2 regions of the Sphingomonas sp. PvP018 genome follow, and region 1 is predicted to be linked to the other one. Evidence: riboswitches for the same ligand, from Rfam matches in the RefSeq annotation. Region 1 holds a riboswitch; the other holds the start of a gene.

Region 1 (11,889 bases):
AACTGCGCGCCCGCGATGGTCTGGCGGGTCGCAATCGCTGCGCCGGTCGCTGCTGATGCTGCCGATCGACCGGAGGCGGGGTCGATCATGACCATGTCAGGCATCTGCCGCCGCGCCTCGGCAGCAATCGCATACGCGGTCGCCCGACGATCGGCGGCATCGTTCGTCGAGCCTGCGCAGTCGGGCCGAAACGTCATCAGCCACAAGTGCCGCGGGCACCGCTCGAATGCGGCGAGGCGCGATGGCGAGAGCGTGTCAGGCGGCAAAATCACACCCCTCCATCGACCATCCGTCCCAGCGCATTACAAGATCCCGCGCGTCGCGCGACGTTGCGGGATCGACCGCGACCGCGTCGATCCGTTCGGCCTGGCGTTCGATCAGGCCGAGCCACTTGGCGCGGACCGGCTCGACGTCCGCCGGGAGCATGTAGCGATGCCATAATCGCGCGACGCGTCGTTCGATGAAAAGGCGCTCGAGCACGTCGCGCGTGCGGTCCAACGGCAGTCCGGCATGGCTGCGCCGCAATTCGCCGACGATATGCGACGGATAGATCTCGCGGCGGGTCTTGAGCAAATCGAGAATGGCCCGTTCGATCATCGTCTCGTCGATCGCCGTGGTGGTCGGCATGAAACCTCCGTCAAAGGGTGCGGTCACCGCGCGAGCGCGATCAATTGGGCAAGACCGTTGGTGCCGGTCTTGGCGACGATGGCCGCGCGGTGATCTTCGACCGTCTTGGGGCTGAGCCCGAGGATGTCGGCAACGGCCTTGTTGCTATGTCCCTGCACGAGCAGGTCGAACACCTGACGTTCGCGCGCCGACAGGGCTGCGGTTCGTGCGCGGATGCTGCGTTGGCGCCGGGACCATGCGACCCCCTCGTCAACCGCGCTGAGGAGGCGTGTCTCGTCGAGCGGCTTTTCCAGATAATCGAGGCCGCCATAGCGCCGCACCGAATCCACGGCATTCGCGGTCGTCGGCCACGCGGTCATGAAGACGATCGCAACCGCGGGGTCGATCATCCGCACGCGGTCGGCAAAGCCGAAGCCGTCGAGGTCGCCCATCATGATGTCGGTGACGATGCACAGCGCCGGTGCTTCGGCATAGACCGACAGCAGCGTGACCGGGTCGAGAAAGGGTTCGGCGGCATGACCGTGACGGCAGAGCAGTCGTGCGACAGCCGCGCCGAGGTCATGGTCGTCATCGACGACATAGACGGCGGCACGATCCGGCTGATTGGCGGGGAGTGTCATGTCTCGGCTCCGGGGCGCGGGAGGGATAGCGTCGCGCAGATGGTGCCGTCGGCGTGCGTGACACGCTCTACCGTGCCGCCATGGGCTTCGACGATCGCCCGCGCCACGAGCGCCCCGACGCCCATGCCGGGGCGTGCTTCCCGCCGATCGGGGCAGCGGTTCGCGACCATGACCACGACCCGGTCGTCGTTCTGATGGGCAGAGAGCGCGACACGACCGTCGCACGCCTGCACCGCATTGCGGACGAGATTGACGACCGCCTGCGCGAGCTCGATCTCCTGGCCGAAGACGACCAGGTCGGGATCGATGGGCGACACCTCCACCACGACCCGCGCCGCCCTGGCCTCGGCACGGGTCAATGCCGTGACGGTCTCGACCAGCGCGGACAGGGGCAGGGCGCTCGGTTCGTCGACCGATCGACCGCCGAAACGGCGCAGCCGGCGGACCAGCGTGGACAGCGCCGCCGCCTTGCGGTCGATCAGCGCGGCGGTCTGGGCGATGTCCGGATCCGCGGCGACGGTGATCTCGTGCAGGTGCTTGGCCTCGATCGCCAGCGTCGAAAGCGGCTGGCTGATCTCGTGGATCACCGCCACCGACATGGCGCGCAGCGTCTTCAGCCGTTCCGCCTGGAACAGCATGCGGTCGCGGCGCGACAGGTCGCTCTGGGCCCGCGCCTGCGCATCGGCGAAGCTGCCCGCGAGGTAGCCGACGACGACGATCGATGCGAGGCTCATGTGCAAGGCGAGCCGTTCGGCGACGGGCAGGTCGGTCGCGGTAAAGGGCAGGACGATCGCCGCCACGATCACGATCGCACACCAACCCGCGGTGCGGCCGAAGCGCAAACCGATCCAGGCGACCGCGAGCAGCGCCGGGGCGGCGGGGACGCCCAGCCCGATCGCCGCCAGCAGCGTGCTCGCGGCGATCGCTGCGCCGAGGACAATGGCGGCTTCGGCCAGTCCGGCAAGCTGACGCAGCGTCGGGCGGTGCAGTGCCCGGGGTCGGTCCTGCCCCGCATGGACCACCCAGAGCAAGGGCGGGGCGATCAGCAACACGCCGAGCAGGTCGCCGACGACAAAGCCCGTCAGCGATGCCACCGTCTGACGCAGGCCCGAGACGCCCGTCAATTCGGGACTGAACAAGGTCCAGGGCAGCGCCGCCATGGTCGCCGCGACCGGCGCGGTGACTGCGGCGAGGCCGAGCGGCATCGGCGCGACGCCGAGGCTCGATTGCGACCGCGCCGCGACGTGGCGGACCAGCCAGACGACGATGCCATAGGTCAGCGCGGGCCGGGCGACGCCGTTTGCCGCGGTCAGCCAGCCGGCCTGGCCCGGAACGATGATGCCGGCGATCGTCTGCACGATCAGTTCCGCCGCCATCACCGCCAGCGTCAGCCGCGGGCCACGGCTCCATAGCAGCGCCAGCCTGACGCCAGCGGCGGGATAGAGCAGCGAGTAGAAGCCCTGACCGCCCCAGCCTGCCGCGGCCTGGTGCGCGGCCGCGAACGCCGCTGCATAGCCGATGAGCCAGGGAAGGTCGGTCAGTCGTGGCACTGTTTTGCCGGCTACGGCACCGATCGAGAGGCGGGGCGAAGAGGGAGGCAGCGGCATTGAGGGCTGCCTAGCCGCATCCGGCGCCGATAGGCCATCGGGGAAATTCCCGGGTTTTCGACGCGGCGGCGATGGCCATGATGATCGCGAGCCAGCTCCGGGAATGTATCGATGCCAGCCCATAGTGTCTCGCGATCGCGGAATCGTCACCGTGTAACGCGCGCCACAGCACGATGACGGACGGACCTAATCCGATTCACGAGGTGCGCGAGCTCTGGTACCAGGAGGATGGCAGCGTTATCGTCTACAGCCATCAGGTCGTGCCGCGGCGGTGGTGGAACCGCCTGACGCGGCCGATCGGCGTGCTGCTGATCGTGCTCGCCGTCGCGTGGCCCGCATTGCTGCTATCTCATGGATGGACATGGCTGGGTCTGGCGTTTGCCATTGGCGACGTGTGCGTCGTGTTCGTCGGCCGCGATCTGATCCTGTGGGGGGCCAGGCGCTGGAGTGATCCGTAGGCAACCGCGCTTAACGCGGAATCGGAAGGTCTGCGCAGCAGGGCGGGTGCCCTGACGGGCTTGTCGCTCGCCAGGGCACATCATGAATGGCCGGCTCCCCCGACCGGCGGGTCAGTCGCCGGGGAGGGCGGCACCGGCGACTGCGAACAGATCCGCCGCGGAGTGGCGGGACAGGTCGATCGGAAACGCCGCGCTCATCGACACGCCCGCCGGCGCGTCGTTCGCATCGAAGCCGAGCGCGCGGCAGGCCGCCACGCTTGCCTTGGTCCTGCAGGCGAGCCCGCCGCCATGTGCAAAGACGTTCAGCAGCACCCGGCGTGCGTGCGAGCGCGGCCGGATGCGCAGATCGGGAACGTCGGTATAATAGATCTCCAGCGCGCCGGGGCAGAGCCGGGCGAGATCGTCGAGCAGCGCCTCGCGCTCGTTCGGTGCGGCGGTCGGTTCGGTGCGGAGCGCTTCCTCGTCGCCGTCGGTTTCATCGTCGGCCTCGCTCTCTCCAGCCAGATCCTCGACGGCGGGTGCGGGGCGGTCGGCGAGCAGCCGGGCGAGCCGCTCCTCGAACGCGACCGGATCGACCGCTGGCGCGTCGCCGGGTTCGGTGCCGTCGTTGCAGGGCGGCATGAACGCGGCAATGAGATCCCGCTCGATCGGCGCGAGCCAGTGCTTCTTCACCCATGCGCTCGGCCGCTGCCCGGGCTCGGGGAGAACGGTCGCGGCCAGGTCGCGCGGCAATTGGAGATAGGTGAAGCCGAGGTGATCGAGCATCGTGGCCTCGTTCCCCGGCCCGAACACATCCCAGTGTGCGGCTGCGAGCTGCGCCTTGGCGAAGGTGCAGCTGCCGCCCTTGCGCTGGAGAAGCGGGCTTTCATCGCCGTTCAGCGCCAGCATCGCGACGATCGTCTCGATCGGTCCGTTGGGCTCTGCGGCGGCGAGCGCATGCAGATGCTTGAGATGCCGACGGGCGAAGGTGACATAGGGCGAGCGCAGCGTCTGATAGGTGACGTGCTTCTCCCAGCGCTCGAGGACCGATCCGCCAAAGGGCCGCTCAGCCTTGCCGGCATATAGGCCGACATAGACGAGCCGGTCGTCATGGAACATGCCGTAGATGCCGGGCCCGCGCAGTGCCTCCGGCTCCCCCGCCCAGGGTGCCCGCGGTACGGCGCGCAGGTTCATCCATGCCGGCTTGCCGAGCGTGGGCGGCACGGGACGCAGGGTAAACAGCTCGGAAGCCCGGTAAAACGGCATGCGCAATGTCTCCTCATGGGGTGGCTATGCGGCTTAGGCGGACGCGCGCGCGACCGGCTATCCGGGGTTTTCCCGGGGGGCGACATCGCCGGCGGCCCGTCCCGCGGGCTGCCGGTCACGGGGCGCGCTAGAAGCCGACGCGAAGCGAGACGTCGACGGCGCGGGGACGACCGAGGACCCATTGCTGATTGCTGTACGTGCTGATCGCATAGTCCCGGTCGAACAGGTTGTAGCCGTGGATGTCGACCGCGAGCCGTGGCGCCACTGCATAGGAGAGCGTGGCGTCGATCGTGGTGTAGCTGGGGACGTGGAAGCTGTTCGCATTGTCCGAATAACGAGGCCCGACGTAGCGCAGGCCGGCGCGCGCCTGAAACGCGCGCGTCGCGTTCCAGCGCAGCCAGAGGTTGGCTAGCGCCTCGGGCACGTCCGGCGGGGTATTGCCATCGAAGCGCATACCGCCTGAGACGAAGTCGTCGAACGTCGCGTCGAGGATGCTGCCGTTCGCATCGATCCCGACACCGTAAGGCAGATCGAGCGACACCGCGGCCTCGATACCCCTGGCCGATCGCTGGCCAACCTGCTCGACCGGGCTCGTCGGGGTCAGCTGCGCCAGCAGGCGCTTCTTGACGATGCGGTAGGCGGCGAGGGTGGCGGTGCCGCGACCGTCGAGGAACACGGCCTTCGCGCCGACCTCGACCTGATCGCCAACCGCGTTGCTGAACTGCACCTGCCCGGTCGAATAGGTCGTCAGCGTCCCCAGCGGGTCCACGCCGGTGGCATATTGCGCATAGAGCGACACCGTCGGGATAGGCTGATAGACGCTTCCGACCCGCCAGGTCAGATTGTGCAGCCGCTTGTCGAGCACGAACGTCTCGGTGCCGGCGCCGCCCGGATAGTCGATCGACCAGCGGCGTATCGTGTCGCGCTCGTAGCGCACGCCACCGACGATCGAGACGTGCGTGCCGAGCTTCAGCCGGTCCTCGGCAAAGACCGCATATTCGGTCGTGCGCGTGCGATAGCGCGGTGCGATGCCTTGCGTGTCGATGATCAGACCGGGATCGAACGCGAAGGGATCGACCTCCGAAACCTGCGGGTCAGACCCGAAATTGTGGGAGTAGGTCAGTTTGATGAGGTTGACGTCGAAGCCCATGACAAGGTCATTGCCGACGCCATCGGCAATCTGTGTTCGGAGCGTCACGCTGCCCTGATCGCCCCATTGCGTCTGATCGTGGACGATGCCGGTCATGTCGGTGCGCAGGATGCCGCCCGGCGTGCCGGTGTTGCCGCTGCCGTTGGCGCAGACGCCGTCCGCGGCGATCCAGCAATAGGTTTCGAGATTGAGCCAGGAGCGTTTGGAGGTGAGGCGATAGGCCTGGTTGCTGACGGTGACCGCATCGCTCGGCGTCCAGTCAACCTGCAGGCTGGTGCGGTTGTCGCGGTATCGGATAGAGCCGTCGCGTGTGTTGTAGTTGCGTTCCCGGATGCGGTCGTTGAGCCGACCGTCGATCAGCGGTGTGCCGAAATAGCGCATCGGCTTCTGGTCGCCATAATCGTCCCGCACGGTGACGACGAGCGTGTCGGTCGGCGCCCAGCGCAGCGTGCCCGACACGGCATGGCTGCGCGACTGGCCGCGATCGACATAGCCGTCCGATCGGCGATAGCTGCCGTCGATGCGGTAAGAGAGGCGCTCGGTGATCGGCCCCCCTGCGCCTGCCGCGAGATGGAAGCTGTCCTGCGAGCCATAGCCGATCTCGCCCTCCACGTGCGTCTGCTGCGTATCGGGTTTGCGCATCACGACATTCACCGCGCCGCCCAGTGCGCCCTGGCCGTAGAGCACCGAGGCCGGGCCGCTCAGGATGTCGATCCGCTCGACCATCCACGGATCGGTCGGAAAGGTGATCGTGCCGGCCGCCGGGAACAGCCTGATGCCGTCGATGAGCTGGAGCACGGATCCCTGACCGCTGAAGCCCCGCGCGGCGAGCGCGGTACCGCCATTGCCGGGATTGCCCGCATTGCTGATGCCCGGTGCGCGGCTCGTCGCGTCGATCACCGACAGGTCGCCGCGCGCGCGGATCGTGGCGCCGTCGATGACCGAGAGCGTCGCGGGGGTCTCGAGCGGCGTAAGGCCCAGGCGGCTGCCGGTCGCATTCGGCGTGGTGAGCGTGTCCTGGGCATGCTGTCCGACGACCAGGATGTCCTTGGTGTCGGGATCCGGCGCGGACTGCGCATGGACTTGTGCTGCGAGGACAGGCGACAGAATAGCCCCCGCGAGCGCGAGGCGAGACAATAGGAACGGCATTACGGTAATCCCCCGGGCGTCTGGCGAACCCGGCAGGGACCTCCCGCGAACGGCCGACATCCGCGCCAGCCGGACGCGATTGCGACCGGCACGCATGCCCGTGCGGTCCCCACCGCACACGTCGTCGCTCGACGGAGTACCGTGCCGCGGCCACCCCCTGGGCCAGGCAAGAGCGACCAGACGCCGGCAGGTCTCCTGGCTCACGGGTCATCACACGATGCACGGCCTTCCCAGGCCCTCATGACGAAACGTCTGGCCCAGTGGCTGCTCCTTCCTTTGCAGGAAGAAGCGAAATGCATCGCGCTCGCCGCTTACAGTTGCAGGGACAGCCTCGGCTTCAGGTGGCAAACCACCCTCACCGCGTTCCCTATTAAGCCCCTTTCGGGGCACCGACGCGATCATGCCGTCCTGCTCGGATCGAACAGGTCAGCGGCGCCGGTCTATCCCGGTCAGGATCGTTCGGCAATCGTCCGGCGAGCGGCGCGATGGCGGCTCGATCGTCCTGCTCGATTGCTGTGATCCAGAAGCTCCGTTTGGCGCGATGCGCGTCCTCGATCAGGAGGCGGCGGTGCCGCACGCTCTGTGCGGGGATGCCACGCTGATGGCATGCAGGATTAAGGGATCGAGATGAAGAACGTGAAGAGCCGTCAGGCTGTGACGGCGATGCTGCTGGCTGCGGCATCGGCGGGTGCCATGATCCAGCCCGTTGCCGCGCAGACGGTGGCACCGGCCGAGACGCAGGCGGAAACCCGCATGACGACTGCGGCGGCTCCGTCCAGCGCCGGCAAGCCCGCGCTGGCGCAGGCCGGTGTGGCCGGCACTGTCGAAGCCAAGGGTGATTCAGCCAGTGCCGCCGCGCCGCAGATGACCCGCGACAATGGTGCGCCGATCGGCGAGAACCGCCACTCGAAGGCGGCGGGCGACCTGGGCCCCGTCCTGCTCGAGGACACGACGCTGATCGAGAAGCTCGCACGCTTCGACCGGGAGCGCGTGCCCGAGCGCGTCGTCCATGCCCGCGGAACCGGTGCCCACGGCGTGTTCACCGCGACCGCGGACATTTCGAGCATCACCGGTGCATCGCTGTTCATGCCCGGCAAGCAGACGCCCGTGTTCGTCCGCTTCTCGACCGTGATCCACCCCTCGGGCAGCCCCGAGGGCATGCGGGATCCGCGCGGCTTTGCGACCAAATTCTATACCGATCAGGGCAATTGGGATCTGGTCGGCAACAACCTGCCGATCTTCTTCATCCGTGACGCGATCCAGTTCCCGGATATGATCCACGCGCTCAAGCCCTCGCCTGTGACGAACAAGCAGGACCCCAATCGCTTCTTCGACTTCTTCTCGGCCACGCCCGAGGCGACCAACATGCTCGCGCATGTCTATTCGAACCTCGGTACGCCGGCATCCTACCGGACGATGGACGGCAACGGCGTCCATGCCTTCAAGCTGGTGAATGCCAAGGGCGAAACAATGTTCGCCAAGTTCCGCTGGATCAGCCGCCAGGGCGTGCGCAACCTGAACGGCGCGCAGGTCGCGACCGCGACCTGGAACTACCTGACCGACGATCTTTATGGCGAGATCGGCAAGGGCAACTTCCCCGTCTGGGACCTGATGGTGCAGACGATGTCGGCGTCGGCGTTCGCCAAGCTCGACTATAATCCGTTCGACGACACCAAGGAATGGCTGGGCGTGCCGTTCCGCAAGATCGGCGAGATGACGCTCAACAAGGTGCCGACCAACTTCTTCGACTATACCGAGCAGTCGGCGTTCGCACCGGCCAACCTCGTGCCGGGGATCGAGGCTTCGCCGGACCGGATGCTGCAGGGGCGGCTGTTCTCCTATTCGGACACGCAGCGCTATCGCATCGGCGCCAATGCGATGCAGTTGCCGGTCAATCGTCCGCTCGCGAGCGTCGTCAACAATTACCAGGACGGCCAGCTCGACCATAGCAACCGCGCGTCCGACGTGAATTACTTCCCGGCGGCGACCGCGGCAAAGTCGACCGATGCCCGCTTCCGCGCCGCGCCCTATGGCATCGACGCGACCGTCGATGCGAAGCCGATCGCCAAGACCAACAACTTTGCCCAGGCGGGCGAATTCTACCGGGCGCTCAAGCTGCAGGACAAGGCGGATCTGGTCACCAACCTGGCGGGTGATCTCAATGTCGTGACGTCGGCGCGGACGAAGACGATCATGGTCAGTTACTTCTATCAGGCCGACAAGGACTTCGGCACGCGCCTGGCAACCGCGGTGAACGTGCCGATCGCCGACGTGTCGCGCGCGGTGGCGGACTATCGCGCCGCCAACCCGGGCCAGAGCGCCCGCTGATCCCGGGGCAGGCGGTGCGCCACGGCGCGCGCCTCCTGCCGTGACAGACTTCAAGGAATGAGACCGACGATGCTGACTTATCTTGCCGCGCTGCTCGCCGCTGCTGGGCCACAGGCCGCTGCGACCGAGCGACAGACGCCTCCTGCGGTCGCGGCCTTGCCATCACCCGAGCGTCGCCAGCAGCTGCTGTTCGAGGCGGCGCGGCTCGGCCGGACGGACATGATCGAGCCGCTGCTCAAGGCCGGCGCCGACATCAATGCCTATGACGAGCGCGGTTTCACGCCCGTGATCCTGGCGGCGTATAACGGACAGCTTGCTACGGTCGACGCGCTGATCGGCAAAGGCGCCGACGCCTGTCGCCCCGATCGTGACCAGGGCAACAGCGCGCAGATGGGTGTCGCGTTCAAGGGCGAGGATGCGATCGCGGCGCGGCTGCTGAAGGCAGGGTGCGACGTGAACGCCCGCAATCACGCCGGGCAGACCGCGCTGATGATGGCATCGCTGTTCAATCGCCGGGCACAGGTCGACCTGTTGCTGGCGGCGGGTGCGGACCGGATGATCCAGGATGCGGCGGGACGATCGGCAGGTTCGGTCGCGGCCGGGCAGGGGAACGCTGCCATGGCGGAACGCGTGAAGCGCTAAAGCAAGTCTTCGGGCGTCCCGCGCGCCACGGCGGGCCGTGTCGCTACCGTTCCGCATTGACGCGGCGCGGCATCCGGGGCCATCGCGTTGGCCATGACCAAGAGCAAGGGACGCACCGGCGCACACGCGCGCGCCAATATCCAGCCTGCGCCGACAGCCGCCGAGCTCGACGCAGCCAAGCGCGAGGCCGTCCAGATCGAGGGGCGGCTCGCCGGCCTCGCGGCCGGGCATCCGTCGGTCAAGATCTGGAAGGCCCGCCTCCGGGCCGCGCAGGCGGTGATCGCTCGTGCGCCGCGCGACTGAGACGTTTGCGTAGGTTCGGCCGGGTCTGGATCACGGCGCACTGATGATCACCATCACACCGTCAGCTCCATGTCAGTCCCGGGATTTACTCCGACAAGTGAAGCCGATAGCCTGTGTCTGAAGACGTGGCTGGGAGAGTGACATGGGTTGGACGCGTCGCGGTGCGCTAGGCGCAGGGATTGCGCTGGGTGCGGTGCCGCCATTCGCCCTGGCGGCGACGGGTGCACCCTCGGCGGCGACCCCCTTTCCGCTGTCGCAGGTGCGGTTGCGGCCGTCGATCTTCCTGACATCGGTGCAGGCGAACCAGCGCTATCTGCTGTCACTCGATGCGAACCGTCTGCTGCACAATTTCCATGCCGGGGCAGGGTTGCCGACCAAGGGCGAAGTCTATGGCGGATGGGAATCGCGCGGGATCGCCGGGCATTCGCTCGGTCATTATCTCAGCGCGCTGTCGCTGGTCTATGCGCAGACGGGGGATCAGCAATTCCGTGACCGCGCGGCCTATATCGTCGCCGAACTCAAGGCGATCCAACTGAAGCAGGGGGATGGCTATGCCGGCGGGACGACCGTCGAGCGCGACGGCAAGACCGTCGATGGCAAGGTCGTGTACGAGGAACTGCGCAAGCGGGAGATCCGGTCGACCGGGTTCAGCCTGAACGAAGGATGGGTGCCGCTGTACACCTATCACAAGGTCATGGCGGGCGTGCTCGACGCGCACCGGCATGCCGGAGTTGCAGAGGGTCTGGCCGTCGCGATCGGGCTTGGGACCTATCTCGGCACGATCCTGGAGGGACTGAACGACGTCCAGGTCCAGGACATCCTGCGGACCGAGCATGGCGGGCTGACCGAATCCTATGCCGAGCTGTACAGGCGGACCGGCAATCGCCGCTGGCTGACACTCGCCGAACGGCTGCGGCATCACGCGATCGTCGACCCGCTCCGGGACGCGCGCGACGACCTCGCGGGGCACCACGCCAACACCCAGATCCCGAAGATCGTGGGGGAGGCGCGCCTGCATGAGCTGACCGGCGATACCGACCATGCCAGGGTCGCCCGGTCGTTCTGGACGATCGTGACGCGCGACCACAGCTATGTCATCGGCGGCAACTCGGACCACGAGCATTTCGGCGAGCCGCGCAAGCTTGCCCAGCGGCTCGACCAGCAGACGTGCGAGGCGTGCAACAGCTACAACATGCTGCGCCTGACCCGGCATCTCTATGGCTGGACCGGCGATGCGCGCTATTTCGACTTTTACGAGCGCGCGCATCTCAACCACATCATGAGTCAGCAGCACCCCGACACGGGGATGTTCACCTATTTTACTGCGCTGGCGCCGGGCATGGGGCGCGTGCATTCGAGCGCGACCGAGGATTTCTGGTGCTGTGTCGGGTCGGGCATGGAAAGCCATTCGAAGCATGGCGAGAGCATCTACTGGAAGCGCGGCGATGCGGTTGCGATCAACCTCTATTATGCCTCCACGCTGGATGCCCCCGAGGCGAAACTCGACATCGATACGCAATTCCCGCTTGGCGACACGGTGCGGATCGCCGTCAGGACGGCGCCGCGGACGCTGGCGCTCCGCGTGCCCGGCTGGTGCGCTGCGCCGCTGTTGCAGGTGAATGGCAGAACGGCTGGCGTGCGCGACGGCGGCTATCTGCTGCTGACCGGGCTCAAGGCGGGCGATCAGATTGCCTTGTCGCTGCCCATGCCGGTGCGCGTCGAATCGATGCCCGACGATCCAAGGCTGATCGCGTTTCTCA
Region 2 (11,889 bases), on a different contig from region 1:
GCCATGCACCAGCAGGAGGATACCGGCGCTTGCGAGCATGAAGGTCAACAATCCAAGTGCGAATTCCGCAGTTTGCGCCGGTCCTTGGTTAGCCGCCTGGTAGACCGAGCGGTGCACGAGGGTCGATGCCCCCGATGCCGCGATCAGCATCACGCCGACGAGACGGGGCGGTAATCTAGGCACGAGCGGTTTCCGGCAATCCGACCCCGTCGGTGCGTAGGCTCAGACGACCAGCGATCCGTGGCTGAAACCCTGCGGACGTCGCGATTGCAACGGTGGTGCGGCCACGCCGCTCGCCTTGAGCAAAGCGTTCCGCAGCTTGGGCGGAGGGGAAACGTCCCAGCATCGCCCCTGCACTCTCGCGTACCGTCCAGCTGCCATCGGTATCGCGTCCAACCACGAGCAATGCAGGTTCCGTCGTATTCATGGCTTTCGAGTTCTCCGGAGGCAGGAAGGTGTCACGAGACCGGGGGCGCCAGCGCTCGCTAAGCTCGATTTCATCGGACAGATGGTGGCCGAGCATCACCAGCGCGCTGCCGGCGCTCGCTCCCAGGAAGCATATCGCTGCAAAAGCGTACGCAAATACGCCGGCATTCTGAGATGAAATATGCATCGCGCTCAGTATTAAAGCCGCAGCGTACGCTATAGCGCAGAGAAGAAGTCCAGAGGCGCGCAAACCGAGATCCGCACGCCGCGACCGATGCCACGCCGTCATGCCACTATCCTTGTTGTGGCAATCCAGTTATCGGCCTCGACATAGCAATTCGAGATCGATTCGGCATTTCTGCGTAGTGCCCGCATAGTGCGGGCCGATTTCTCCGGCGAACGGCGCGATCTTGTCGATGATCATCCGCTGCACCTGGGACCGTGGCCGCTTTAATGCCGTCCGATCCCGAAAGCCGCCAGTCTAAAATCCATCAATTATCGCCATGCAGCGGTAAGATGCGCGGAAAACCCGGTCGTAATCACGACTGTGCGAAAAACAGGTGATTTTGGACGGTAGCCGCAGCCTCCTCGGTTTCCGGAAAAGCTGGCTACAAAAACCGCTACCGTGCGAGCCTTTTCCAACCAAGCCAGATACCACTTATCGACGTCACCACACCGGCGATCGAGAACACCCAGATCAGTCCATCCCAGGCCGGCCGGTGCAATGTCAGCGTGTTCAGATCCCATCTGTGGAGGAGGTTGAATACCCAGCGGTACACCCTCTGTCGTTCATCAACCGTCCGGAGAACTTCCCCGGTAGCGGGATCGACATAGAACCAAGTCTGCGCCGGATCGGCAAAACGCAGCCGCAACACTGGTAGACGCGGTAGCATCCCGACCGCATACCAGTATGCATCGGGCGCCGTCAGGCAATCGACCGAGAGTAGCGGCGCGGAGCTCTCCAGATGACGTACGGCCCTCACGATGGCCACCTCTGTAGCTTGGGATGGCGCGAGTGTGACCGCATTCAACACTACTCGCCGCCCGTCGTGATAGGACAGCAGGACGAGGGGGGTTCCCGCATGGTGAGTCAAGTGCGCTATCACCGCACCCTCGCCTGCTATGCGGAGCCGGTCGAGTGCTAGGTCCGGCATCGGATCAGAGGCCTGATAGATCCGCATAGCCGCCTCGTCTGGCTTCGTCCCACGAAACAGATGGCCGGGATCGACCGACAGCCAACCGCTAAAGATCCAGGCAACTAGGAAGGCACCACCCACCAGCCCCGCGACATGATGCCAGAGCATCCAGCCGTTGTAGGGTGTCATTCGCCCGCCCTTGAAGCGCCGTGCGCCGATGCGGGTCCGCAGGATCCCAATCCACATTCCCGCGACCGCCGCAGCGATGCAGGGACCAGACACCCATAGCACGACCTGACGCCAAGCCGTTTGATCCTGTCTTAGAACCGTCGGATAGAGCCAGTGCGGCACCGAGCCGACCCAATTCCAGAACCGCTCGCGACGGGTGGTCACTTGAACGACGGCGCCCGTATTCGACGACACATAGGCCTCCGTGCCGGAGGCGTCGGCCAGCGCAACCTTCCAAAGGGGACGGTGCCGATCGAAGCCGCCAGCAACCGTCCACTGATCCCGGGTCAGCCGTTCTACGTGCTTCGTCGGTGCGTTGCCAAAGCGGCCAGCGACCCGACCAGCATAAAGAGCATCGACTGGTCGCAAGACGGTACCGCGACTGGCGGCAAAAGTGGTGTGCGTTCCATCCCACCCGGTCACGCGCCAAACAGGCGTGCCGTCGCGCATCTCGAGCAACAGTTCCTTCGGTAGCCGTCCGCCGTCTAGCGGGGGCGGCACGTTCACTGCTGCCCAGTCGAGCGCATCGCTTCCAGCCAGCTTCTGCGCTGGCGAGAGGGAGGGATAGGGCACGTAGAGCATCACCAGCCCGGACAGAAACCACATGGCGAAGAACAGGCAACTGGCGATGCCGATCCAGCGATGTACGAGGTACAGCCAGCGCCGGGCAGTCTTGGCAAACTCCGGTCGCATGAAGGCGTTAAAAGCTAGCACGGAACGACACGTCGATTGAGCGGGGACGACCAAGAACCCACTGCTGATTGTTGTACGTGCTGAGCGCATAGTCCCGGTCGAACATATTGTAGGCGTGGATATCGACTGCGAGGTGCGGCGTCACCGCATAGGAGAGCGTGGCATCGACCGTGGTGTAGCTGGGAACGCGGAAGCTGTTGGCGTTGTCCGAATAGCGACGCCCGACATAGCGCAACCCGGCGCGCGCCTGGAGCGCGCGCGTGGCGTTCCAGCGTAGCCAGAGATTGGCGAGCGTCTCGGGGACGTCCGGCGGGGTGTTGCCGTCGAAGCGCGTGCCGCCCGAGGTAAAATCGTCGAACGTCGCGTCGAGCACGCTGCCGTTCGCATCGATCCCGACGCCGTAAGGCAGATCGAGCGATATTGCGGCCTCCATGCCCTTGGCCGATCGCTGGCCGACCTGCTCGACCGGGCTCGTCGGGGTCAGCTGCGCCAGCAGGCGCTTCTTGACGATGCGGTAGGCGGCGAGCGTCGCGGTGCCATGCCCGTCGAGGAACACTGCCTTGGCGCCGACCTCGACCTAGTCGCCGACCGCATTGCTGAACTGAACCTGCCCGGTCGAATAGGTCGTCAGCGTCCCCAGCGGGTCCACGCCGGTGGCATATTGCGCATAGAGCGACACCGTCGGGATCGGCTGATAGACGCTCCCGACCCGCCAAGTCACATTGTGCAGCCGCTTGTCGAGTGCGAACGTCTCAGTGCTGGCGCCGCCTGGATAGTCGATCGACCAGCGGCGGATCGCGTCGCGCTCGTAGCGCACGCCGCCGACGATCGAGACGTGCGTGCCGAGCTTAAGCCGGTCCTCGGCGAAGACGGCATATTCGGTGGTCCGCGTCCGATAGCGCGGTGCGATCCCCTGCGTATCGACGACCAGACCGGGATCGAACGCGAAGGGATCGACCTCCGAGACCTGGGGATCAGACCCGAAATTGTGGGAGTAGGTCAGTTTGATGAGGTTGACGTCGAAGCCCATGACAAGGTCGTTGCCGACGCCATCGGCGATGCCTGTTCGCAGCGTCACGCTGCCCTGATCGCCCCACTGCGTCTGGTCGTGGACGATGCCGGTCATGTCGGTGCGCAGGACGCCGCCGGGTGTGCCGGTGTTGCCACTGCCGTTGGCGCAGACCCCGTCTGCGGCGACCCAGCAATAGGTTTCGAGATTGAGCCAGGAGCGTTTGGAGGTGAGGCGATAGGCCTGGTTGCTGACGGCGACCGCATCGCTCGGCGTCCAGTCGATCTGCAGGCTGGTGCGGTTGTCCCGGTAGCGGATGACGCCGTCGCGGGTGTTGTAGTTGCGTTCCCGGATGCGGTCGTCGAGCCGACCGTCGATCAGCGGCGTGCGGAAATAGCGCATCGGCTTCTGGTCGCCATAATCGTCCCGCGCGGTGACGACGAGCGTGTCGGTCGGCGCCCAGCGCAGCGTGCCCGACACGGCATCGCTGCGCGACTGGCCGCGATCGACATAGCCGTCCGATCGGCGATAGCTGCCGTCGATGCGGTAGGAGAGGCGCTCGGTGACCGGCCCCCCTGCACCCGCCGCGACATGGAAGCTGTCCTGCGAGCCATAGCCGATCTCCCCCTCCACGTGCGTCCGCTGCGTATCGGGTTTGCGCATCAGGACATTCACCGCGCCGCCCAGTGCGCCCTGGCCGTAGAGCACCGAGGCCGGGCCGCTCAGGATGTCGATCCGCTCGACCATCCACGGATCGGTCGGAAAGGTGATCGTGCCGGCAGCCGGGAACAGCCTGATGCCGTCGATCAGCTGGAGTACGGAGCCCTGACCGCTGAAGCCCCGCGCGGCGAGTGCGGTGCCGCCATTGCCGGGATTGCCCGCGTTGCTGATGCCCGGTGCGCGGCTCGTCGCGTCGATCACGGACAGGTCGCCACGCGCGGATCGTGGCGCCGTCGATGACCGAGAGCGTCGCGGGAGTCTCGAGCGGCGTGAGGCCCAGGCGGCTGCCGGTCGCATTCGGCGTGGTGAGCGTGCCCTGGGCATGCTGTCCGACGACCAGGATGTCCCTGGTATCGGGATCCGGCGCGGTCTGCGCGTCGAGCGGTGCTGCGAAGACAGGCGACAGAATAGCCCCCGCGAGCGCGAGGCGAGACAATAGGAACGGCATTACGGTAATCCCCCGGGCGTCTGGCGAACCCGGCAGGGACCTCCCGCGAACGGCCGACATCCGCGCCAGCCGGACGCGATTGCGACCGGCACGCATGCCCGTGCGGTCCCCACCGCACACGTCGTCGCTCGACGGAGTACCGTGCCGCGGCCACCCCCTGGGCCAGGCAAGAGCGACCAGACGCCGGCAGGTCTCCTGGCTCACAGGTCATCACACGATGCACGGCCTTCCCAGGCCTTTATGACAGAACGTCCGGCCCAGTGGCTGCCCCTCCCTGTGAAGGAAGAAGCGATATGCATCGCGCTCGCCGCTTACAGTTGCAGGGACAGCCCCGGATTCAGGCGGCGAACCACCCTCACCGCGTTCCCTATTAAGCCCCTCTCAGGACACCGACGCGATCATGCCAGCCTGCTTCAAAAAGCAGGTCAGCGGCGCTGATGTATCCCGATCAATGCTCTTGGGCAATCGCCATAACCGAACGTCACGGTGTAGCGTTCAGGCGGCGTCCTCTAGCGCAACCTGCTTTTCTAATAGCGGACGGACCGCTCCTGTTGCAACGCGGCAACAACATCGTATGATACGCTATATCATGTCGCAGCTAGATTGAGGCTTATGCCCGATAATAACGGTAACCCTATTGCTATCCACGAACTGGCGGTTGCCTACGGCAACCATCGCGTTCTCGACGGTCTATCGCTCGATGTTCCCGCCAGCAGCATCACGGCATTGCTGGGTGGCAACGGAGCGGGCAAGTCGACCACCCTGTCCGCTTTGCTCGGCTTTGTGCGTGCCGATGCAGGACAGATCGCAGTCTGCGGCATCGATCCAGGTGCGGACGCTGACGCGGCACGCCGACGCATTGCCTATCTCCCCGAGAACGTCGCGCTGTACGAGCATCTGAGCGCTGTTGAGAATGCCGATTACCTGTTGGCACTCGCTGATCAACGTCAGGACCGGGGAACGATCACCAATGCGCTGGCATCTGCCGGGTTGCAGGACCGGGCGTGGGACCAACGGCTGGGCGGCTTCTCCAAGGGTATGCGGCAGAAGGTCGCGATTGCAGTGGCGTTGCTGCGCGAAGTGCCGGTGCTGCTGCTCGACGAGCCGACCTCTGGTCTCGACCCGCGCGCAACCGCCGACTTCAACGCGCTGCTCCTGAAAGTCCGCGACCGTGGCACCGCGGTGCTAATGGTAACGCACGACCTCTTATCTGCCGCCGATGTCGCCGACCGGATCGCCTTCCTTGAACAGGGCAGGATCGTCGAGGATGTCACGGCCACCGGGTCCGAAAGATTCGACATTCGCGCCCTGCATGCGCGGTTCCAAATCGGCGTAGGGACCCGTGCGGCGTGAGTGCGACCCACCTGATCGCGCGTGACGAACTTCGGTTGATGGCACGCAACCGCGTCGCGGTAATCGCGCTTGTTCTGCTCGTCCTGCTGACCCTGGCGGCTGTACTCAGTTCATGGTCGCACCAACGCGGCATCGCCGAGCTGCGCACGCGGCATCAGCAGGTGGCTGCTGCGGCGTTCAAGGCTCAACCTGATCGCCACCCGCACCGTATGGTCCATTACGGCACCTTCATCTATCGCCCGCTGGGGGCGTTGGCCGCGTTCGATCCCGGTGTCGACGCCTTCACCGGCAACAGCATGTTCCTCGAAGGCCACCGCCAGAACAGCGCTAATTTTGGCGACGTCCGGCAAAGCTCCTTGCTGGTTCGTTTTGGGCAACTTACCCCCGCCTTCGTCCTCCAGGTAGTTGCCCCATTGCTGCTGATCTTCCTGGGCTTCGGCGTGCTGGCGCGCGAGACCGAACGAGGAACACTGCGATTACTGATGCTGCAGGGTGTCTCGCGCGGACAGCTGGTGCGTGGCAAGCTTGCCGCGCTCGGGATCGTGGCCTTGATCGTCGGATTACCGGCGATGATCGGTTTTGTCGCAGTCGTCGCGCAACCCGGCACGCTGGCGTTGCCAATGGCGGCCATCGGGCTTGGCTATGCGCTGTATCTTGCATTGTGGGTCGTCCTGATCCTGCTCGCGTCGGGGTTTGCCCGGCGCGGGCGTGATGCCCTCCTTGCACTGCTGGCAATATGGACGGTCGCGGTCGTGCTGCTGCCGCGCATCGCCCCCGACATTGCGGGGGCCGCGGTGCCGCTCCAGAACCGTCTTCAGACCGATGTCGCCATCGCGCGCGACCTGCGCCAGCTGGGCGACAGTCACAATCCCGATGATCCGCATCTGGCAGCCTTCAAGCAGTCTGTCCTGCAGCGCTACGGCGTAACCCGGGTCGAGGATCTGCCGGTGAACTACAAAGGACTGCTCGCGATGGAGGGGGAGCGGCTGACGTCCGGCCTGTTCGATCGCTATGCAGGTGCCAGCTTCGCGGCGCAGACCGCTCAGAACCGGTTGGTCGATGCGATCGGTGTGCTGAGCCCAACGATCGCGATCCGCGCGCTGTCGATGGCCGCGGCGAACACCGACTTTGCCGGACATCGCCGCTTCCTCGAACAGGCGGAGGCGTATCGCTACGCCTTTGTGCAACGTCTCAACCGGATGGAGGCGAAGAACGTTAGCTACGCCGACGATATAGCCGAGGATGCGGGTGCCGATCGCCGCAAGCGGATCGCAGCGGACAATTGGCAACATATGCTAGATTTCGCCTTCGTTGCGCCAAGCGCCGCGGCGCTCGCGACCGCAGCGCTGCCCGGGATCATTATTCTGGGACTGTGGCTGGCGGTAGCCACACTGCTGCTCACACGGGTGACCCGTCGTCTAGGAGCCCGTCAATGACGCTGTGGATGCATGAACTGCGCCTGCTGCTCCGTGCGCGACTAAGCGTCGCGGCACTGATCCTGCTGGCCATACTCACCGCCGCTTCTGTCACCGCGGGCATGGTGGAAACTTCCCGGCAGCGTACCGCGATCGCCGCAATCCCGGCCGCGCAGTCCGAAGATATTGCGGCCGTCGCCGACTATGTCGATCGGACCAAGGACGCGGGCAGTGCGGGCTATTACAGCTTCCACCCAACGTGGGACGCACCCTCCCCGCTGGCCTTCGCCGCAATCGGGATGCGCGACGTCACGCCCTACATCTTGCGCGTCCGGGCTTTGGGATTGGAAGCACAAATCTATGACGGCGACGTCTTCAATCCTGAGCTCGCTCTGCCGGGCCGGTTCGATTTCGCGTTCGTGCTCGTCTTCCTCGCGCCGCTGTTCGTCGTGGCGTTGTTCCACGATCTGACGTCCGGAGAACGCGAGGCGGGGCGGCTGCGAATGCTGGATGCTCTACCGCGGGGCGGCGCAACGCTGCTGCGGCGACGTATGCTGTTGCGTATCGCGCTGTTATGGGCGGCGCTTGCCGTGCCCTTCCTCGTTGCCGCGGTAGCGTCCGGCGTTGGGGGCGCAGCTATCCTGGCGGTTCTCGCTGTGATCCTCGCCTATCTCCTGTTCTGGATGGCGCTTGCCGTACTGGTCGCGAGACTCCGCTGGAGCTCGGTCGCAAACGCTGCCACGCTGGCAGCGTCCTGGCTTGTACTGGTTCTCGTCCTGCCGACACTGGCGCACGTCGCAATCAACCGCGCCGTGCCGATCGGTCAGGGCGCAGAGATCGCGCTTGCCCAGCGCGAGATGGTCAACCGCGCCTGGGACATTCCCCGCGAAACGACAATGCGCCGCTTCTATGCCGGTCATCCCGAATGGGCGGACTCCGCCCCGCTCGGATCCACCTTTCATTACAAATGGTATTTCGCCTTCCATCAGGTCGGGGATGAAAGCGTCGCGACCAAGGTCCGTGCTTATCGAAGCGGGTTGGAACGCCGCGATGCCGCTGCGCGCATGCTTGGGTGGGTGCTGCCTTCGGTGGGAGTACAGGCTTTGCTGACCCGGCTGGCTGACACCGACGTTCGCGCACAGCTGGCATATCAGGACCGAGTGCGTGCCTTCCACGCCAGGCTGCGCAATTTCTACTACGGGTATCTGTTTCGCGACCGGCCGTTTGGCAGAGCCGACTTTGGCCGGGCGCCGAGCTTTACCACTCGAATAAATGCTGCGGGTGGATCAGGCGAGGCTGCCGACCAGTGACGATACCGCCCCTCAACGGCGGTGATCGCTAACCCGGCGCTACCAGGCCTTCCGCTCTTCAAAAAAGCGGCCACCAGCAATTCGCCAAACATAATAAGATAACATCACCTAAGGGGATCTACATGCGATCATTCGCGATAGCGCTTGCCGCCACCGCTGCGATGCCGATGCCTGTGTTGGCGCAGGAGGTCGTTCGGGAAGCCGACGCAGTCGAAGACGACGATGAGGCCGGCGAGATCATCGTTACCGGCAGTCGTTTTGGTGGCCGCACGGCAACGCAATCGTCGACGCCAGTGGACGCCATATCGCGCGAGGCGCTGCAACAGAGCGGGCGTGTTGATCTGATCCAGATGCTGAAGGTTCAGGTGCCGAGCTTTAGCGCTCCGCGACCGCTGGCATCAGGTGTCGGCGATTTCATCCAGCCACCGTCCCTGCGCGGACTAGGGGCCGGCGAGCTGCTCGTGCTGATCAATGGCAAACGTCGCCACACCACGGCCGACCTTAATTCGAGCAACGGCATCGGTCGTGGCGACGTCGCGGTTGATTTCAACGCCATCCCGACCCTTGCCATGTCGAGGATCGAAGTGCTGCGCGATGGTGCTGCCGCCCAATACGGCTCGGACGCGATCTCGGGGGTCATCAACATGATCCTCGACCGCTCGCTCGGCACCATCGCGCAGGCGGGCTATGTGCAGACTACGGAGGGCGACGGCGACACCTACGAGGCAAGTGCCTCCACAGGCATCCCGCTCGGAGCGAACGGCGTTCTGCGCCTGACCGCAGCTTACCAAGACCGGGATGGCACCAATCGTGCGCGGGCGGATACGCGGCAGCAGTTTTTTGGGACGAACGCCGTTGGTCGGCCAGTCGCGCCTTCTGGCAATTACGGCTCAGGTGTTGGACTGACACCATCGAACGGGACGCTCGACCTGCGGGAAGCCGGGTTCGACCGGAACGTATTTCAGCAGGGCGACCAGCCAAACCGAAACTACCAGCTCTTCTACAACCTCGTCGCGCCCCTGCCAGGGGGGACCGAGCTTTACAGTTTCGGTGGGTACAATCGCCTCGATGGCGACATCCAGTATTTCTTCCGCCGTCCTGGACAGGACGAGACGGTACGCGCGCTCTACCCGGACGGTTACAGCCCAGGCCTCGACACCAGGCTGGAGAACATTTCCACCGCGACGGGTCTGCGTGGAGACGACCTGGCGGGGTTCGGTTGGGACCTGTCGACCGTCTATGGCGTTAGCACCGTCCGCACGACTTACGTCGACAGCGTCAACGTGTCCCTGGGGGCTGCCTCCCCATCGCGCTTTTACCGTGGCGGTAGCGACTTTTATCAATGGACCTCGAACCTCGATTTCACGCGAGAGATCCCGGTCGGTGACGATCAGCCGTTCAGACTGGCTTTCGGCGCCGAGTATCGCGAGGAAGCCTACCGTCTGTTCTCGGGGGCGCCCGATGGCTATCGCAATGGCGGGGTATTGATTCCGGATGGCCCCAACGCCGGTCGTCCGGGGCCGATAGGTTCGCAACCCGGACCGAGTAATGGACCCGATGATCATGCGTCGATCGCTCGCGACAGCGTCGCGATGTATGGCGAAGTGGAAAAGCAGTTCTTCGACCGGCTGCTTCTATCAGGTGCGGCCAGGCACGAACGTTATTCCGACTTCGGCAGCACCACGAATTTCAAGGCTGCCGGGCGGCTCGGTCTGGTCGGCGGGCTGGCGCTGCGAGGCTCTTATAACACCGGCTTTCGTGCGCCTGCGCTGGCACAGTCCGGCTATAACGCATCGAATACGCTGATCCTCAACGGTGCCCAGGCGATCGTGCGGGTGGCGGCAGTCGACAACCCTGCGGCGCGCCTCGCAGGTGCGACCGATCTGAAACCTGAACAGTCACGCAACCTGTCGATCGGCACGGTATTTGAGTCGGGTGGTTTCGCGGCGACACTCGACGCCTACCGGATCAAGGTGCGTGATCGCATCGCCATCTCATCGACCTTTCAGGACGCGCGCCTGACCAACTATTTGGCCGCCAATGGGCAGTCTGGCTTTGCTGCGTTGTCGTTCCTGACCAACGCGGTCGACACGGAAACCAAGGGCATCGATCTGGTTATAAATTATCGGCACCGCTTCGGAGACGGAAGCAGGATCAAGGCCACGCTTGCGGGTAATTATAACAAGACGACGTTCGACAGGATCGCGGGCACCCCGGCTCCTATCGCGGCGCTGGGCATCACTACGCCACTTTTTGACCTTACCCAGCAACTCCGCTTTTCAGACAGCCTACCGCGCGACAAGATCACACTCGATCTGAATTATGCGCGGGGACCGTTTACGTTGTCCGTCACGAACACCCGGTATGGGCGCGTCGCGACGGTAGCATTGCTCAATCGTACGCCGGCCCAGGTAGCAGCATTGGTACAGGGCTATGACGTTCGCTTGATTCCCTCGACAGGTAGCGCGGCGAACTCAGACATAATCCAGCGCTTTGGTGCCAAGGTCCTGACGGATATCGATGTCGGCTGGCAGGCAACACGTGCATTGAGGCTGAGCGTAGGAGCGCAGAACGTCTTCAACATCTACCCAGACGAGAATATCGCCTCAACGGTCTCCAGCGTTGCGGTCGGGAGCAATGGCGCCGACAATGCTGGCACCCAGCCTTACAACGCCGTTTCTCCCTTCGGATTTAACGGTCGATCCGTGTTTATGCGCGGCAGTTATAGCTTTTAGCGGGGAAACCGGTTGAGTGATCCGCTTAAATCGAACGTTACAGTCTTGCTATTTCGCCGCGGTTTTGACGAGACCGCGAGACTGTAGCCACCACACAAGCTCGCTGAACCAGTGGTCGCTCGTCGTACCTTTCGCGTGCAGATCGAACCCGTGGCCACCTTTTTCGTACAGGTGCAGCTCGGCTGAAGCTCCTGCCTGCCGCCATGCAGTGTAGAGCAGCACGGGATCGTTCCGCTGGTACTCGTCATCTGCCGCACCGGCGATGAATGCCGGAGGCGCATCTTCCGGGACCGGCGTCCGAAGTCCGCCGTAGATCAGGCCTACAAAGTCAGGCCGCGACGCTTTGGCGCCGATTGCCAGATCGGCCGCAAGATACGCGCCCGCTGAAAATCCAATCACGCCAACCTTGTGAGGAT

The links. Region 1 has a riboswitch for cobalamin ahead of J3A66_RS14440 (TonB-dependent receptor). Riboswitches for the same ligand answer to the same signal wherever they lie in the genome.
Region 2: another riboswitch for cobalamin. It lies ahead of J3A66_RS18545 (TonB-dependent receptor); the one in region 1 lies ahead of J3A66_RS14440 (TonB-dependent receptor).

Annotation. Positions count from the first base shown of each region.
Region 1 is NZ_JAGIOU010000001.1:3,239,011-3,250,899, forward strand. It holds gene J3A66_RS19320 (DUF2779 domain-containing protein) at 1-197, opposite strand, end outside; gene J3A66_RS14415 (hypothetical protein) at 256-627, opposite strand; gene J3A66_RS14420 (LuxR C-terminal-related transcriptional regulator) at 651-1,247, opposite strand; gene J3A66_RS14425 (ATP-binding protein) at 1,244-2,797, opposite strand; gene J3A66_RS14430 (hypothetical protein) at 3,028-3,312, shown strand; gene J3A66_RS14435 (hypothetical protein) at 3,424-4,557, opposite strand; gene J3A66_RS14440 (TonB-dependent receptor) at 4,685-6,856, opposite strand; cobalamin riboswitch at 7,024-7,265, opposite strand; gene J3A66_RS14445 (catalase) at 7,484-9,184, shown strand; gene J3A66_RS14450 (ankyrin repeat domain-containing protein) at 9,254-9,826, shown strand; gene J3A66_RS14455 (hypothetical protein) at 9,920-10,129, shown strand; gene J3A66_RS14460 (glycoside hydrolase family 127 protein) at 10,272-11,889, shown strand, end outside.
Region 2 is NZ_JAGIOU010000002.1:89,574-101,462, reverse strand. It holds gene J3A66_RS18560 (hypothetical protein) at 1-153, opposite strand, end outside; gene J3A66_RS18555 (hypothetical protein) at 176-715, opposite strand; gene J3A66_RS18550 (hypothetical protein) at 1,047-2,504, opposite strand; partial or broken gene J3A66_RS18545 (TonB-dependent receptor) at 2,491-4,413, opposite strand; cobalamin riboswitch at 4,828-5,069, opposite strand; gene J3A66_RS18540 (ATP-binding cassette domain-containing protein) at 5,273-6,013, shown strand; gene J3A66_RS18535 (DUF3526 domain-containing protein) at 6,010-7,449, shown strand; gene J3A66_RS18530 (DUF3526 domain-containing protein) at 7,446-8,738, shown strand; gene J3A66_RS18525 (TonB-dependent receptor) at 8,861-11,473, shown strand; gene J3A66_RS18520 (alpha/beta hydrolase) at 11,522-11,889, opposite strand, start outside.